DNA from 2 places in the Kocuria sp. 2SI genome. Region 1 is predicted to be linked to the other one. Evidence: riboswitches for the same ligand, from Rfam matches in the RefSeq annotation. Region 1 holds a riboswitch; the other holds the start of a gene.

Region 1 (7,102 bases):
CGCGTCCGCCGGGGCGGACCGCGCAGCGCAGCACGCGGCCCATGATCCGGCGCAGCCCCGGGACGCGGCTGCGCTTGCGGGTGGAGGGCAGGAAGACCCGGAACTTGAGGTAGAGATCGGTGGTGCACTCATGGCACATGGGGGAGCGGGGCGTCTTGTGGTGCTGGGGAGATCCCAGCCGGCCCAGTCTGGTGCTCGTGACAGTCACTGCTGCTCCTGCGCTGATCGTCGGAATTGCGGGGGGAAGGGTCTCCGACGTCATCGTGGTGCGACCCGAGTCCAGATTAGGCGATCCGCTGTGCCGCGTACAGACCCACCGGCGGAAGCGGAGCTGTCTCTCAGCCCTGCCACAGCGCGGATCCAGGCGGATCCATGCCCGATCCGCCATATCTAAATGACTCTTGGGTAACCGTAACAGCGGAGGCCTTCCGGCAGAAGGCATCGGGGCGATCCGATGCCCCGACCTGCGGAAGAAGACGCTCTGACGTCACAATCGCGCTGCTGCGCTCCCGGGCACCCGCCGAGCCCCCTGCGATGCCGCCGTCGTGTGACGATCGGAGACGTGACGAAGCTGAGCACCTCCCGCGGCCGGCGCGCTGCGCAGACCATCCCTGCGCAGCGCGATCTCGCGCTGGATGCTGCTCGGGTCGCCTGCCTGATCGCCGTGGTCGTGCTCCACATCCTCCTGGTCACGCTCACGACGGATCCGAGCACGGGCGCGCTGCGCAGCGTCATGGCCCCCACCGAGGCCTCCTGGTACGCCCCGGTGTCGTGGCTCGTGCAGGTCATGCCGCTGTTCTTCGTGGTGGGAGGGTGCGCCTCGGCGATCTCGTGGTCGCGCCAGTCGGCGGAGGGCGTCCGCGGGCCGGCCTGGGTGCGCGCCCGGCTGCTGCGCCTGGTCGTGCCTGCGAGCGCTGTGTGGGTCGCCCTGGCGCTGGCCGGCGCCCTCGCGGCGCTCGTGGGGATGCCCGCCGACTGGGCCTCGATGGCGCTGCGGGGGCTCGGGATGCACCTGTGGTTCGTGGGCGCCTATACCGCGTGCCTGGTCGGTGTGCCGCTGCTGCACGGGCTGCACGATCGCCGGCCCGTTCTCACCCTGGCTGCGCTGGTGGGGCTCAGCGCTGCGATCGAGGTGCTGCGCATCGCCGCGGAGCGGCCGTGGTGGGGCCTGCTCGGCTTCGCCCCGGTCTGGCTGGCGATCCATCAGATCGGCTTCTTCCGCCACGACGGATCCTTCGCTCGTGCCTCGGCAGGAAGACTGCTCGGGATCACGGCCCTGTCGGTCCTGGTGATGCTCTGCCTGACGAGCCTGCCCTGGTGGGGTGCGGACGGGCTGTCGGCCCTGAACCCGCCCACGCTGTGCATGATCGCCCTCGGCGCGGCTCAGGCCTGCGTCCTGCAGCTGTGCTCGCCGGCTCTGGAGCGGCTCATGCGATGGCGTCCCGCGCAGGCCGTCGCCTGGGTCGTCGGCTCGCGGGCCGCGACCCTGTACCTGTGGCACCTGCCGGTGATCGTGGCCGTGATGGCGGTGTGGTGGCTGCTCGGCGGCCCGGATCCGGTGCCCGGCTCAGCGCAGTGGTGGCTGTGGCGCCTGCCGATCGGGCTGCTCTGCTGGGCGATGGTCCTGCTGGTCGTGCGTCCGCTGGGCGTCCTGGAGGCCGTGGCGGGGCGGATCGTCGCCCGCGAGCCCGAACCGGAGGGGCCCGCAGCCGGAGGATCGCCCTCGGGTGAGCGGCCCTCGACCGCGCCCCGAGCCGACGGATCCGCGCCGCTGCGAGCTTCGAGTCCCGATCGCTCCTCATCGCCGGACGGACGGGCGTGGGTCCGCATCCTCGCCGCGGCCGTCCTCGTCTTCTCCGCAGCCGTGCTGGAGGTCCGCTTCCTGCTCGGCATCCCGCTGGCCCTCGGCGGCGCGGCGGCCATGGTCGCGGCGGTCCTGCTGCTGGTCCCGCCCGCACGGAGGTCCTGACGGCTCGATCGGTGTGGTGCTAGTATCGGACCGGCTTCACGAGACACAGCTGCCAAGCTCCGACTTGGCTGTGCACCAACCCCATGTTCAAGGGTGGTTCGGATGACGAAGCGGCCTGCACCTGACGCAGCGCACGAACAAGCTCCGGCGGGACGTGCAGGTCAAGAGCACCCCGTCACGGAAGACACCTCTCATGACGTCCTCGCCCTGCGACGAGCTCAAGAGCTCGACGTCGCTGGCCACACGCCAGATCCACGCCGGCCGGGCCGGATCCGATCCGGGCGCCCCTGCCGCCCCCGTCCAGGCCACGCTGCCGGTGCCGATCTACCAGTCCTCGGCCTTCGAGTTCCCGGACCACGCGGCTGCCGCCGCCATGTTCGCCCAGACCACCCCGGGCTTCACCTACTCCCGCACGGGCAACCCCACGGTCGCCGTCCTGGAGCAGAAGGTCGCCGATCTCGAGGGCGGAGTGGGGGCCGTGGCCATGGGCTCGGGCCAGTCCGCCGTCGCCGCGGCCCTGCTCGCGCTGATCAGCACGGGCCCCGGCAAGCACCTGGTGGTCTCGGAGAAGATCTACGGCGGCACCGTCGACCTGCTCGGTGACACGCTGGCCGATCTCGGCGCGACCGTCACCTACGTCGATCCCGCTGACCCCTCGGCCTGGTCGGAGGCGATCACGGAGGACACTCGGGGCTTCTTCCTCGAGTCCATCGGCAACCCGCTGGCCACGCTGGCGGATCTGGACGCGATCTCCCGCATCGCCCATGAGCGGGGGCTCCCGGTGATCGTCGACTCGACCCTGGCCACGCCGATCCTGTACCGGCCCTTCGAGCACGGGGCGGATATCGTGGTGCATTCGGCCACCAAGTTCTTCGGCGGGCACGGGACGTCGCTGGCCGGCGTCGTGATCGACTCCGGTCGATTCGACTGGGAGGCCGAGGCCGCTCGCTGGCCGCAGTTCACCGAGCCGCGAGCGCGCTGGGGCGGGATCAGCCTGTGCGAGAAGCTGCGCGGCGGCTCGCCGTTCCTGCATCTGTGCCGGGCCAAGTTCGTGCACGACCTGGGTCTGACGCTCTCGCCGTTCAACGCCTCCCAGATCATCCAGGGCCTCGAGACGCTGGACCTGCGCATGCGCCGCCACTCGGACAGCGCCGCTCGCATCGCCGAGTTCCTGAGCACGCATCCGGCGGTGCGCTGCGTGCACCACCCCCTGATCGAGGGCTCCGCCGATCGGGAGATCGCCGAGCGCGACTTCCCCCAGGGCGTCGGGTCGGTCTTCGGCTTCGAGCTGGAGTGCTCGGATGCCGCAGTGGCCGGATTCGTCGACTCCCTGCGGCTTTTCAAGCTGGTGGCCAACATCGGCGACGTCCGATCGCTGATCAACCATCCCGCGGCCATGACCCACTGCCGTCTCTCGGAGGAGCAGCGACTGGCCGGCGGGATCAGCTGGCAGACCCTGCGGCTGTCGATCGGGCTGGAGGCGGTCGACGACCTGATCGCCGATCTGCAGTCCTCGCTCGATGAGCTGCTGCGCGTCGAGGCCGCGCGCGGCGCTGAGATCCCGGCCGCAGAAGGTGCCCCGGGATCGTCGACGGACGGCGCCCCGGTGCGCTCCGAGGACGAGCCGAGCGGCGCGCGCCGCGACCAGCGCCAGGAGGTGCAGGCATGAGCGGGTTCACCACGCGCGCCGTCCACGCCGGCCAGGAGCCGGACCGGCTGACCGGTGCGGTCATCCCGCCGGTCTACCAGACCTCCACCTTCGTCCAGGACGGCATCAACGTCCTGCGCGACGGCCACGAGTACTCCCGCGGCTCCAATCCCACCCGCAATGCCTTCGAGGAGCAGCTGTGCGCGCTCGAGGGCGGGCAGCGGGCCTTCGCGTTCGCCTCCGGGATCGCGGCGGAGGATGCGCTGCTGCGCTCGGTGCTGCGCCCCGGAGACCATGTGGTCCTGGGCGCCGACGGCTACGGGGGCACCAACCGGCTCATCACCAGGGTCCTGGCTCCCTGGCAGATCCGGCACACGCCGGTGGACGTCACCTCGCTCGATGCGGTCCGCGGGGCTGTGGAGGCGGGCACGCGGGTGATCTGGGTCGAGACCCCCACGAATCCGCTGCTGGGCATCGCCGATCTGACGGGAATCGCCCAGATCGCCCAGGATGCCGGGGCGCTGCTGATCGTGGACAGCACCTTCGCCTCGCCGTACCTTCAGCGTCCGCTGGAGTTCGGCGCCGACGTCGTCGTGCACTCCACCACCAAGTACATCGGCGGGCACTCGGACGTGCTGGGCGGGGCGGTCGTCGTCTCGGACCGGGCCTGGGAGGTCGAGGCCGTGGGCGGCTTCTCGCCCGGAGGAACGCTGGCCGAGCTCGTGGGCTTCCAGCAGTTCGCCGGCGGGGCGGTCGCCGGGCCCCAGGACTGCTTCCTGGCCGCGCGCGGGCTGAAGACCCTTTCGCTGCGTATGCAGCGCCATCAGGAGACCGCAGGCCGGATCGCCGAGTGGCTCATCGGGCGCCCAGAGGTGGCGCAGGTGCTCTACCCCGGACTGCCCGAGCACCCCGGCCACGAGCTGGCCGCACGGCAGATGGACGGCTTCGGTGGCATGGTCTCCTTCCGCGTGCACGGCGGAGAGGCTGCGGCCCGGCGCTTCGCGGAGTCCACGAAGATGTACAAGCTCTCGGTCTCCCTCGGCGGGGTCGAATCGCTGATCTGCTGGCCCTCCGAGATGACGCACGGATCCGTGGCCGGCACGCCGCTGGCGGTGCCGGTGGATCTGGTCCGGCTCTCCGTCGGGATCGAGGACCTCGACGACCACCTCGAGGACCTGGAGCGTGCCTTCGGCGCCTGACGGGCGCTGCGCTCGCCCGGCTCGGCGACTGACAGGCGGCGCGCTCATCCGGCACTGCGACTGACGCGGCGGCCTCCCCGGCTCCGGCAGAGCCCTGCGATCGCCGTCACCTGACGGCGATCGCAGGGCTCTGCCTACACTGGGGGCAGCAGCCTCGTCGCGTTCGGCTCGGCCGTCGCGCGGGTCCCCATGCAAGCGCCATATGAAGGAGCCTTCATGAGCTCGCAGGATCCCCAGAACCCGGCCTCCGGATCGGACGGCCGCAACGCCCCGGGCGGACAGCAGCACGAGGCCCCCTCGTTCGGGCAGGGCGGCGACCCCCAGCAGTCCGGGCAGCCGTCGTGGGGCCCGAACCAGGGCCAGTCGGGCAGCCAGCCCTCCGGGGACCCCGGCGCGCAGCAGGGCTACGGGCAGCCGAGCTACAGCTACCCCGGAGCCGGGCAGCAGCGCCAGCATCCGGGCTACGGAGGCCAGGGCGCCTACGACCAGCCGCAGGGCGGCGGACAGCAGTACACGGCCCAGGGCAACTACGGGCAGGCCACCTTCCAGCAGGGCGGCCAGCCGCTGAGCCCCTCGGACGCCCGGACCTGGGCGCTGATCTCCCACATCGCAGCTCCGGTGCTGTTCCTGTTCTCGGCCGGCTGGATCGGATTCGCGGCACCGCTGATCATCTGGTTCATCTTCAAGGACCGCGACCCGCTGGTGCGCAATGCCTCCGCGGGCGCCTTCAACTTCAACGTCATCGTGTTCGCGCTCAACGTCGTGATCTGGATCCTGGCCATTCCCACCCTCGGCCTGGCCCTCTTCCTGCTTCCCGTCCTGGGCATCCTGTCGATCGTGTTCGCCGTCCTCGGCGCCATGCAGGCGAACAAGGGCCTGGCGTACAAGTACCCCATGCAGATCCCGATCCTCAGCTGAGACCGGATCCTCCGGCACCCGTCGTGCGCGGCGGCCGGAATTCCACGACGACGGCCGGGCCCTCCGCTGCGGAGGGCCCGGCCGTTGCGCGTGCGGGGACATGACCGCACCATGGTGCTCATGAGCGACTTCGACATCTCCGGGCGCGCCGCCCGACGAATCCCCGAGCCGACTCCTGCGCCTCCGCGCGGCATGGAGCTGCCGGAGCCCGTGGCGCGCATGCACCGCTGGGTGGAGACGCCGCTCGGGCGCATGGTCGTGGCTGCCGGCCCGCACGACGGCCGGCCTGCGATCACGGGATGCTGGTTCGAGGATCAGAAGCACTTCCCGGACGACGAGACCCTCGGCATGGAGGGTGACCATGCCCTGCTGAGCGAGGCGCAGGAGCAGCTCGAAGACTGGTACGCCGGTCGGCGACGCGGGTTCGATCTGCCGCTGGCCCTCGACGACCGCCCGCAGCCCCTGCGCCCGCGGGTGTGGAAGGCGCTGCAGGAGATCCCGTTCGGGACCACCACCACCTACGGCGCGCTGGCGCAGCAGCTCGGCAATCCCGGGATGGCCCAGGCGGTGGGACAGGGGGTGGGCCGGAATCCGTGGTCGGTGATCGTGCCGTGCCACCGGGTGCTCAGCTCTACAGGGGTGCTGACCGGCTATGCCGGCGGCATCGAGCGCAAGCAGGAGCTGCTGGAGATGGAATCCCGACGCGCAGCGCGTTGACGGACCGGGGACCCGAGCGGCGACGCCCGACAGCGGCTGCGCCCGAGGGCGTAGAACAGCCCGATCCACGGGACGGGCCCATGTCGGGCCAGGAGGTTGGCCGCAGGTGGAGCTCCTCTGCGACGGCCGCGGGAACCGGCAGGTCAGTCCGCGCTGATCCGGTCGGAGCGCAGCGCGGCGTAGATGAGTTCGGTGCGCCATTCGCCCAGCTGCAGGTGCGATTCGCGCAGCTCCGCCTCCCTGCGCATGCCGATGCGCTCGCAGACCTTGATGGAGCTGTGGTTCAGCGCATCCAGGCGCGCGAACACGCGGTGGGCGTCCAATCGCTCGAAGCAGGCGTCGATCGCGGCGATCGCAGCCTCGCCTGCATAGCCTCTGCCTGCATGATCGGGGCTGACCACCCAGCCCATCTCGATCTGGCGCGACTCGGCGTCCACGAGCGTCAGCACGATCTCCCCGTAGAGCCCCTCCGGGTCGTCGTGCGCGCTGAAGGCGTAGCGGATGGTGTCCCCGTCGTGGAGGAAGGCCCTCGGCCCGCGATGCTCGGCGATGACCCGCTCCGAGTGCTCCCACGAGCGAGGTCCTCGCCAGGCGTGCTGCGCGTAGTCCTCACGTGATTGATAGGCGTGCATGGCCTCCAGATCCGACTCG
Region 2 (7,102 bases), on a different contig from region 1:
GGTCATCCGCGCCGAGGGCTGAACGGGCCCCGGCCTGGCTCAGCGTCCCAGGACCATGCGGGTCAGGTACTCATTGACGTGCCCGATCTCCTGCGGCGAGACGCTGTGGCCGATGCCCTGGTAGTGGACCTTCATGGTGTCCGCATGCTCCACGAGCCACTCGGCGGTCATGTCCACCAGCTGGTCGTTGACGATGGGGTCCTGCGGGTCGCGGCCCCAGAAGAGCTTGAAGGGCTTCTCCTTCAGCTCGTCGTCGCGGAAGATCTCCAGCGGCTCCGGCACCACGAAGCCCGACAGCCCGATGACCGCAGTGATCTCGCTCGGCATGGCCCGCACCAGCGACGTGGCGATCGACATGCCCTGGGAGAACCCCAGCAGCGTGGTCGACGGACGCCCCTCGGCCTGCTCCCGCAGCCATCCCACGAGCGGCTCGACCGCGGCGCGGATGGCATCGGGGCCGAAGGCCTCCTCGTCGTAGAGCGGGAACCAGCTGTAGCCGGGAGGCTGGGCCAGCGGGGCGCGCACCGAGGCCACCACGAAATCCTGCGGCAGCTGCGGCACCAGGCCCATGAGGTCCTGCTCGTTCGAGCCGAAGCCGTGGAAGAGCACCAGCAGGGGCGCCTCCGGGGACTCGGCGGGGTCACGGTTCCACATCACGACGGGGTTCTCGCTCATGCCGACCATCATGGCATCCGCGCGCAGCACGCCCCGCTTCCGTCGCTCCTCTCGCTCCCGCGCGGAGGAACTGCCGCTGAGGGGACGCAACGAACGTCTTCCCGCGCCTGAATCGTGTCGCACGCGTCCCTTCACGAGATCTCGCACTCGGGCGGCGGCTCGTCAGGGCCCTGCGAGCTCCCGCGCCCGGACCGCTTGCCGATGTGCCCGCACCAGGGTGACGATCCTTGGCTCGCATCCAGGATCCGTCGGATCCACGACGTCGAGATCCGTGTGCACCACACGCAGCTCCGTCCACCCGGCCGCTTCCGCAGCCCGCTGCCGCTCCACATCCCGAAGTCGCTGCCGCGGGTCCTCGTGGACCGCACCGTCGACCTGCACGGCCAGCCGGTGCCTGCGATCCGCGAGGTCAGGGTGGACCCGACGGCCACCCGGGGATCGGATCTCGACATCAGCCTCCCACCCGGTGAAGCGATGGTCCTCCAGCACGAGCCGCGTATAGGTCTCCAGCGGCGAGTCCACTCCGACGACCGCGAGCGTCTGTCGATGCGGCCAGGTCCAGCAGTGTTCGGGCCGGGGACGTGAGGCGGACCGATCCGTCGGTCCAGAGATCCTCGGCATGGAACTGACTCCGGTGCCCGACAACGCCGCGTCCTCGAGGCCTTGATCCTGTCGAGGAGCACAGATGGATGCCGCCGACATGCCCGAGCCTGCCGGGGAGCCGGAAGTCGTGGAGGATGGCGGCCGTCGTGTGGCTGGCTGCCCAGCCTTCCTGCTGCAGAGCCGGGAGGATCCTCAGCAGACCGGATCTGGTGCGGGGGTCAGGGCGCGAATCGGCGCAGGACCACAGGCCCTTGCCCCAGGAGCAGTACTGCCTCCCCGACAGATGACGCTTCGCGACGCCTGCCGCTTCAGCCTCGGCGGTCGTGAAGACGCGGCCCTGCAGGCAGGCAGGTGGACTGTGACGTGGTCTCGGCATGGCAGACAGTGCAGCGGATCACGGCGCCGACCGATGCGAACGGATCCGCTCCCCGCCGTCGTCGCCCCGGTCCAGTGCCCGAAAGGGCGTCTGTGGAGGCATGAACTCCGTACTTCGGATCTCCATTGTCCGGGATTCCGTGTGGACCGGGGATCTCGTGCGCCCAGTACGCCGAGGGGACGCACAAGGCGCACGGGATCGCCGACGGGACGCATCGGACGTCTAATCCGGCGTGAATCGTGACGAATGGGTCCCCTCGGCGGCGAGGAGGGTCGATGCGTCGCTTCGGTAGGGCCCCCTCAGGAGAGGAAGGCGGCTCGGACCAGCTCGCCGATCTGCTCGTGCTCGATCAGGAAGCCGTCGTGCCCGGCGCCGGAGCGGATGGTGCGGTGGGGGACGTCGCCGGGCAGAAGCCGGGCGAGGTCCTCGGACTCCGAGGGCAGGTAGAGCCGATCCGAGTCGACCGAGGCCACGAGCCAGTCGCAGGTGGTGGCCGCGAGCGCCTGCCTGACGCCGCCGCGGCCGCGGCCGACGTCGTGGCCCATGAGGGCGTCGTTGAGCACCAGGTAGGAGTTGGCGTCGAAGCGGCCCACGAGCTTGGCGGCCTGATGATCCAGGTAGCTCTCGATCGCATACCGGCCCCGACGGCGCCCCGGCAGCGGCGCCCCCGGATCCTCGCCGGCCTGCGCCGCATTGCCGAAGCGCGCGTTGAGGTCCGGTGCCGCGCGGTAGGTGGTGTGCGCGATCCGCCGTGCGATTCCGAGGCCCACGGAGGGGATGACGCCGTCGTAGTAGTCGCCGCCGCGGAAGTCGGGGTCGTTGCGGATCGCCAGGCGCTGCGCCTGGCCCCATGCGATCTGCTCGGCGCTCGAGGCGGCGGTCGAGGCGATCACCGCACAGGCCCGCACCTGCTCGGGGAACGTGGCGGCCCACTCGAGGGCCCGCGCACCGCCCATGGAACCGCCGACGACCAGCCGCCAGGACGCGATGCCCAGCTGCTCGGCCAGGCGCTGCTCGGCGCGCACCGAGTCGCGGATCGTCACCGCGGGGAAGTCCGATCCCCACGGAAGACCGGCCCGCGGGCTGTCCTCCGGGATCAGAGTCGACGGACCCGTGGAGCCGTAGCAGCCCCCGAGCATGTTGATGGCGACCACGAAGAAGCGGTCGGTGTCGATCGCCCGCCCGGGCCCGACCAGTCCGTCCCACCAGCCCGGTGCCTCGGCGGAGACACGGTCGAAGGAGGTGGCGTCCTCGGCGACCCGTCCGCGCGTGACATGGGTGTCCCCGGTCAGCGCATGCGGGACGAGCACCGCGTTGGAGGCGCGGTCGTCGAGCTCGCCCCAGGTCTCGTAGGCCAGCTCGACATCGGGCAGCACGGCCCCGGATTCCAGCCCGAGGTCGCCGATGCGGGCGCGGCGCAGCAGCCCCTCGGTGCGGAAGGGCTGCTGCGAGCGCGCGGTCGTGCTCTGGATGGCGGTCACCTCAGACCGATCCCCCTGCGCCGCGCGCCTTGACCGCGGCGAAACCGAGCTCCAGGTCCGCGAGGATGTCGTCGATGTGCTCCAGTCCCACGGACAGCCGCACGAACCCCGGGGCGACGCCGGCGGCCAGCTGCTCCTCCGGGGAGAGCTGAGCGTGCGTGGTGGAGGCCGGGTGGATGACCAGCGAGCGGACGTCACCGATGTTCGCGACGTTCGAGTGCAGGCTCAGCGCGTCCACGAAGGCCTGGCCGGCCTCCGAGCCGCCGTCGAGCACGAAGCCGAGGATCGAACCTGCGCCGCCGGGGACGTACTTCTGCGCACGCTCGTGCCACGGAGAGGACTCGAGCCCGGCGTAGGACACGGATTCGACGCCCTCGTGGGCCTCCAGCCAGGTGGCGACCGTCCGAGCGTTGGCGACGTGGCGCTCCATGCGCAGCGACAGCGTCTCGATGCCCTGCTCGATCAGGAAGGCGTTGAACGGGGAGATGGAGGCTCCCATGTCCCGCAGCAGCTGGGTGCGGACCTTGAAGGCGAAGGACACGTTGGCCCCGAACGGCCCGTTCTCGCCGAAGACCTCCCCGAACACGACGCCGTGGTAGGACTCGTCCGGCTCCACGAACCCGGGGAAGCGCTGCGGGTAGCGGGTGTAGTCGAAGCGCCCGGAATCCACGATGAACCCGCCCACCGAGGTGCCGTGCCCGCCCAGGAACTTGGTGGCGGAGTGGATCACCACGTCGGCGCCGTGCTCGAACGGCCGCAGCAGGTACGGGGTGGCGATGGTGTTGTCCACCATCAGCGGCACCTCGGACTCGTGGGCGATCCGCGAGACCGTCTCCAGGTCCAGGACGTCGTTGCGCGGGTTCGGGATGGTCTCCGCGTAGAAGGCCTTGGTACTGGGCCGAACGGCATCGCGCCAGGCCTGGGGATCGTCCGGATCGGAGACGAACGTGGTCTCGATCCCGAGCCGCGACAGGGTGTGCTTGAACAGGTTGAAGGAGCCGCCGTACAGCGACGGGCTGGCCACGATGTGATCGCCCGCCCCGGCCACGTTGAGGATCGCGTAGGTGGTGGCGGCCTGCCCGGAGGAGACCATGACGGCCGCGGTGCCGCCCTCCAGGGAGGCGATGCGGTTCTCGACGACCTCGGTGGTGGGGTTGGTCAGGCGGGTGTAGATGGGCCCGACCTGGCTGAGTCCGAAGCGACCGGCAGCGGTCTCGGCATCCGGGAAGACGTACGAGGTCGTCTGCTGGATGGGCAGCGCCCGGGCGCCGGTGACGGGATCGGGCTCCTGACCGGCATGGATCTGGCGGGTCTCGAAGCTCCATCCCTGAGGGGCGGAGGGGGTGGGCTGCTGTGCTGACATGTCGGCGACTCCTTGTCTTCCGGGGCCGCGGACCGAGGTCCGACGGACCCGTCGGACCGGGTGCCGTGACCCGCGCTTGCCGTGTACGCGTCGGCGCACCGGCCCGGTCCTCACCCAGGGCACCCCACCGCGGAAGGAGGGTTGCCGGCCAGCTAGCTGGGGCTTGTCGCTGGCTCTCGTGACCTGATTCCCATTCTCGGACGAGCGAGGCTCCGGCGCAAACCCGGGTTCCGTGGCCTGTGGAGCGCTCCGTCAGAACAGCAGGGGCCCGGCTAGGAAGCCGACGGCGTCCAGCAGGAAGTGGGCGATGATCAGCGGCATCACGCGTCCGGTGCGGCGGTAGAGCCACAGGAACACCAGCCCCATGACCACGTTGCCCAGCGCCGGACCGACGCCCTGGTACAGGTGGTAGCTGCCTCGCAGAAGGGCCGAGCCGATCAGCACGGCCGGCCACGTCCATCCCACCCGCAGCAGGCGATCGGCCAGGAACACGACGACGATGATCTCCTCCACGAGCGAGTGTCGCACCGCCGAGGCCAGCAGCAGGATGACCTCCCACCAGGAGGTCCCGCCCGCGTTGGTGACGATCTCGGCGGTGATCCCGAGCTGGCGGCCCGCCTGGTACAGCGCCAGGGTGCCCAGTCCCATGACGACGAAGAGCAGCGTCCCCAGGCCCAGATCTGCCAGCGGGGCTCGGCGGTCCAGGCCGATCCGGTGCAGCAGCCCACGCAGCTGACCGGCCGAGCCCGCCAGCAGATAGAGCGCCAGCAGCGGTGGAACCAGAGCCAAGAGGATCCCGAGGCTGCGGCGCAGGACGTCGAACAGGGGGAAGCCGCTCTGCGGCGCGTTCATGGAGGCCGTCGACTCGGCGATCGAACTGGTGGACAGCGTCTCGGCGAGGTTCAGGACGGACCACAGCGCGCTGGCCCCCAGCGAGACGCCCAGCACCAGCAGGATCTGCAGCCACAGATCGGCTCGCTGGGAGCCGAACGACGGCTGGGCTGGGGCCTGGGAGAGGTGTTCGGTCATGGGCTCCATTGTGGGCCAGGGGCACGACGGCAGCGGCCTGTGCTGTCGGCGCCGGTTCCTACGATGAGCGCCATGACCTCCCAGCACCCGGATCCCTCCCCCGCTCCTCCCGAGACGCCGCGCCGCGACCACGTCCGCGAGTTCCACGGCGACTCCTTCCAGGATCCGTACGAGTGGCTGCGGGAGAAGGACTCCCCAGAGGTCATCGCCCATCTGGAGGCCGAGACCGCCTGCGCGGAGGCCGCCACCGCCCAGCTGGCCCCGCTGCGCGAGCAGCTCTTCCAGGAGGTCCGGACCCGCGTGCAGGAGACGGACCTGTCGGTGCCGTGGCGGCGCGGCGACTGGTGGTACTTCACGCGCACCGTGGAGGGCGGAGAGCACTCGGTGCAGTGCCGCGTCCCGGCTGCTGAGGAGGGGTGGGAGCCGCCGCAGATCGTGGCAGGTCAGTCCCTGCCCGGCGAGCAGACCCTCCTGGACGGCAACGCCCGGGCGCAGCCGCACGAGTTCTGGTCGCTGGGCGCCTTCGACATCACCCACGACGGCACCCGGATGGCCTGGGCCGAGGACACCACCGGGGATGAGCGCTTCACGGTGCGCGTCCACGACTTCGCAGCCGACCGGACGCTCGACGACGAGATCCCCGAGACCTCCTACGGCGCCTTCCTCTCGCCCGCCGGAGACGCCGTCTTCTACACCGAGGTCGACGACTCCTGGCGGCCGTGGCGCCTGCGCCGGCACGTGCTCGGGACCCCGCTGGAGCAGGACATCACCATCGCCCAGGAGGACGACCCCGGCCTGTGGCTGGGGGCCGAGCTCTCCTCGGACCGGCGCTGGCTCGTGCTCGAGGCCGGGTGCTCCGAGTACTCCGAGGTCTCGATCCTGCGCATCGAGGAGGCCGGCGAGCAGGACCCACAGGTGGTCGTGCCGCGCGGGGCCGGCGTTCTCGCCTCGGCGGAGCCCGTGCGGATCGACGGCCGGGACGTCGTCCTGCTCCAGCACGATCGCCAGGCTCCGGATGGACGCCTGAGCCTGATCGAGCTGTCGGACCTGCCCGGCGAGTCGGCGGAACTGCCCGGCGACGGATTCCCTCCCGGCATCGACATCGTGGCGCCCAGGGAGGGACTGCGCGTGCTGGGCTTCGCCGCCACACAGCATCACCTGGTTCTCGAGGTCCGTGAGGACATCCTGCCGGGGCTGCGCATCCTGCCGCTGAAGGGACTCGGCACGGAGAGCCAGGCCGAGCCCCATGTCCTCGAGGTGCCCGGCGAGCTCACGGCTGTCTCCCTCACCGCCGCTGAGCCGGGCTCCCCCGTCCTGCGCTTCACCGCCGAGTCCTTCGTGATCCCGCGGCGCGTCTTCGACCTCATCCTGGATGCGCCGGGGACCGAGCTGCCCGATCCAGTCCTGCGCCGCGAGCAGCCGGTGCTGGGCGACTACTCGGCTGTCGACTACTCCGTGGAGCGCGACTGGGCCCAGGCCGAGGACGGCACGCGGATCCCGATCACCCTCATCCGCCGCCGGGACGCCGCGCAGCCGGCACCCGCGGTGGTCTACGCCTACGGCTCGTACGAGATC

Evidence for each region. Region 1 has a riboswitch for S-adenosylmethionine ahead of FFS25_RS12415 (O-acetylhomoserine aminocarboxypropyltransferase/cysteine synthase family protein). Riboswitches for the same ligand answer to the same signal wherever they lie in the genome.
Region 2: it holds a riboswitch for S-adenosylmethionine, as region 1 does, so the genes downstream of both, FFS25_RS05810 (bifunctional o-acetylhomoserine/o-acetylserine sulfhydrylase) here and FFS25_RS12415 (O-acetylhomoserine aminocarboxypropyltransferase/cysteine synthase family protein) in region 1, are expected to answer to the same signal.

Annotation. Positions count from the first base shown of each region.
Region 1 is NZ_SCNB01000030.1:15,974-23,075, forward strand. Features, by position in the region: gene FFS25_RS12405 (hypothetical protein) at 1-208, opposite strand, end outside; gene FFS25_RS12410 (acyltransferase family protein) at 563-1,969, shown strand; SAM riboswitch class IV at 2,004-2,113, shown strand; gene FFS25_RS12415 (O-acetylhomoserine aminocarboxypropyltransferase/cysteine synthase family protein) at 2,163-3,638, shown strand; gene FFS25_RS12420 (cystathionine gamma-synthase) at 3,635-4,816, shown strand; gene FFS25_RS12425 (DUF4870 domain-containing protein) at 5,033-5,734, shown strand; gene FFS25_RS12430 (methylated-DNA--[protein]-cysteine S-methyltransferase) at 5,855-6,451, shown strand; gene FFS25_RS12435 (GNAT family N-acetyltransferase) at 6,595-7,102, opposite strand, start outside.
Region 2 is NZ_SCNB01000007.1:55,970-63,071, forward strand. Features, by position in the region: gene FFS25_RS05795 (RNA-binding S4 domain-containing protein) at 1-22, shown strand, start outside; gene FFS25_RS05800 (alpha/beta hydrolase) at 40-675, opposite strand; gene metX (homoserine O-acetyltransferase MetX) at 1,954-3,135, opposite strand; gene FFS25_RS05810 (bifunctional o-acetylhomoserine/o-acetylserine sulfhydrylase) at 3,137-4,498, opposite strand; SAM riboswitch class IV at 4,566-4,682, opposite strand; gene FFS25_RS05815 (CPBP family intramembrane glutamic endopeptidase) at 4,751-5,536, opposite strand; gene FFS25_RS05820 (S9 family peptidase) at 5,600-7,102, shown strand, end outside.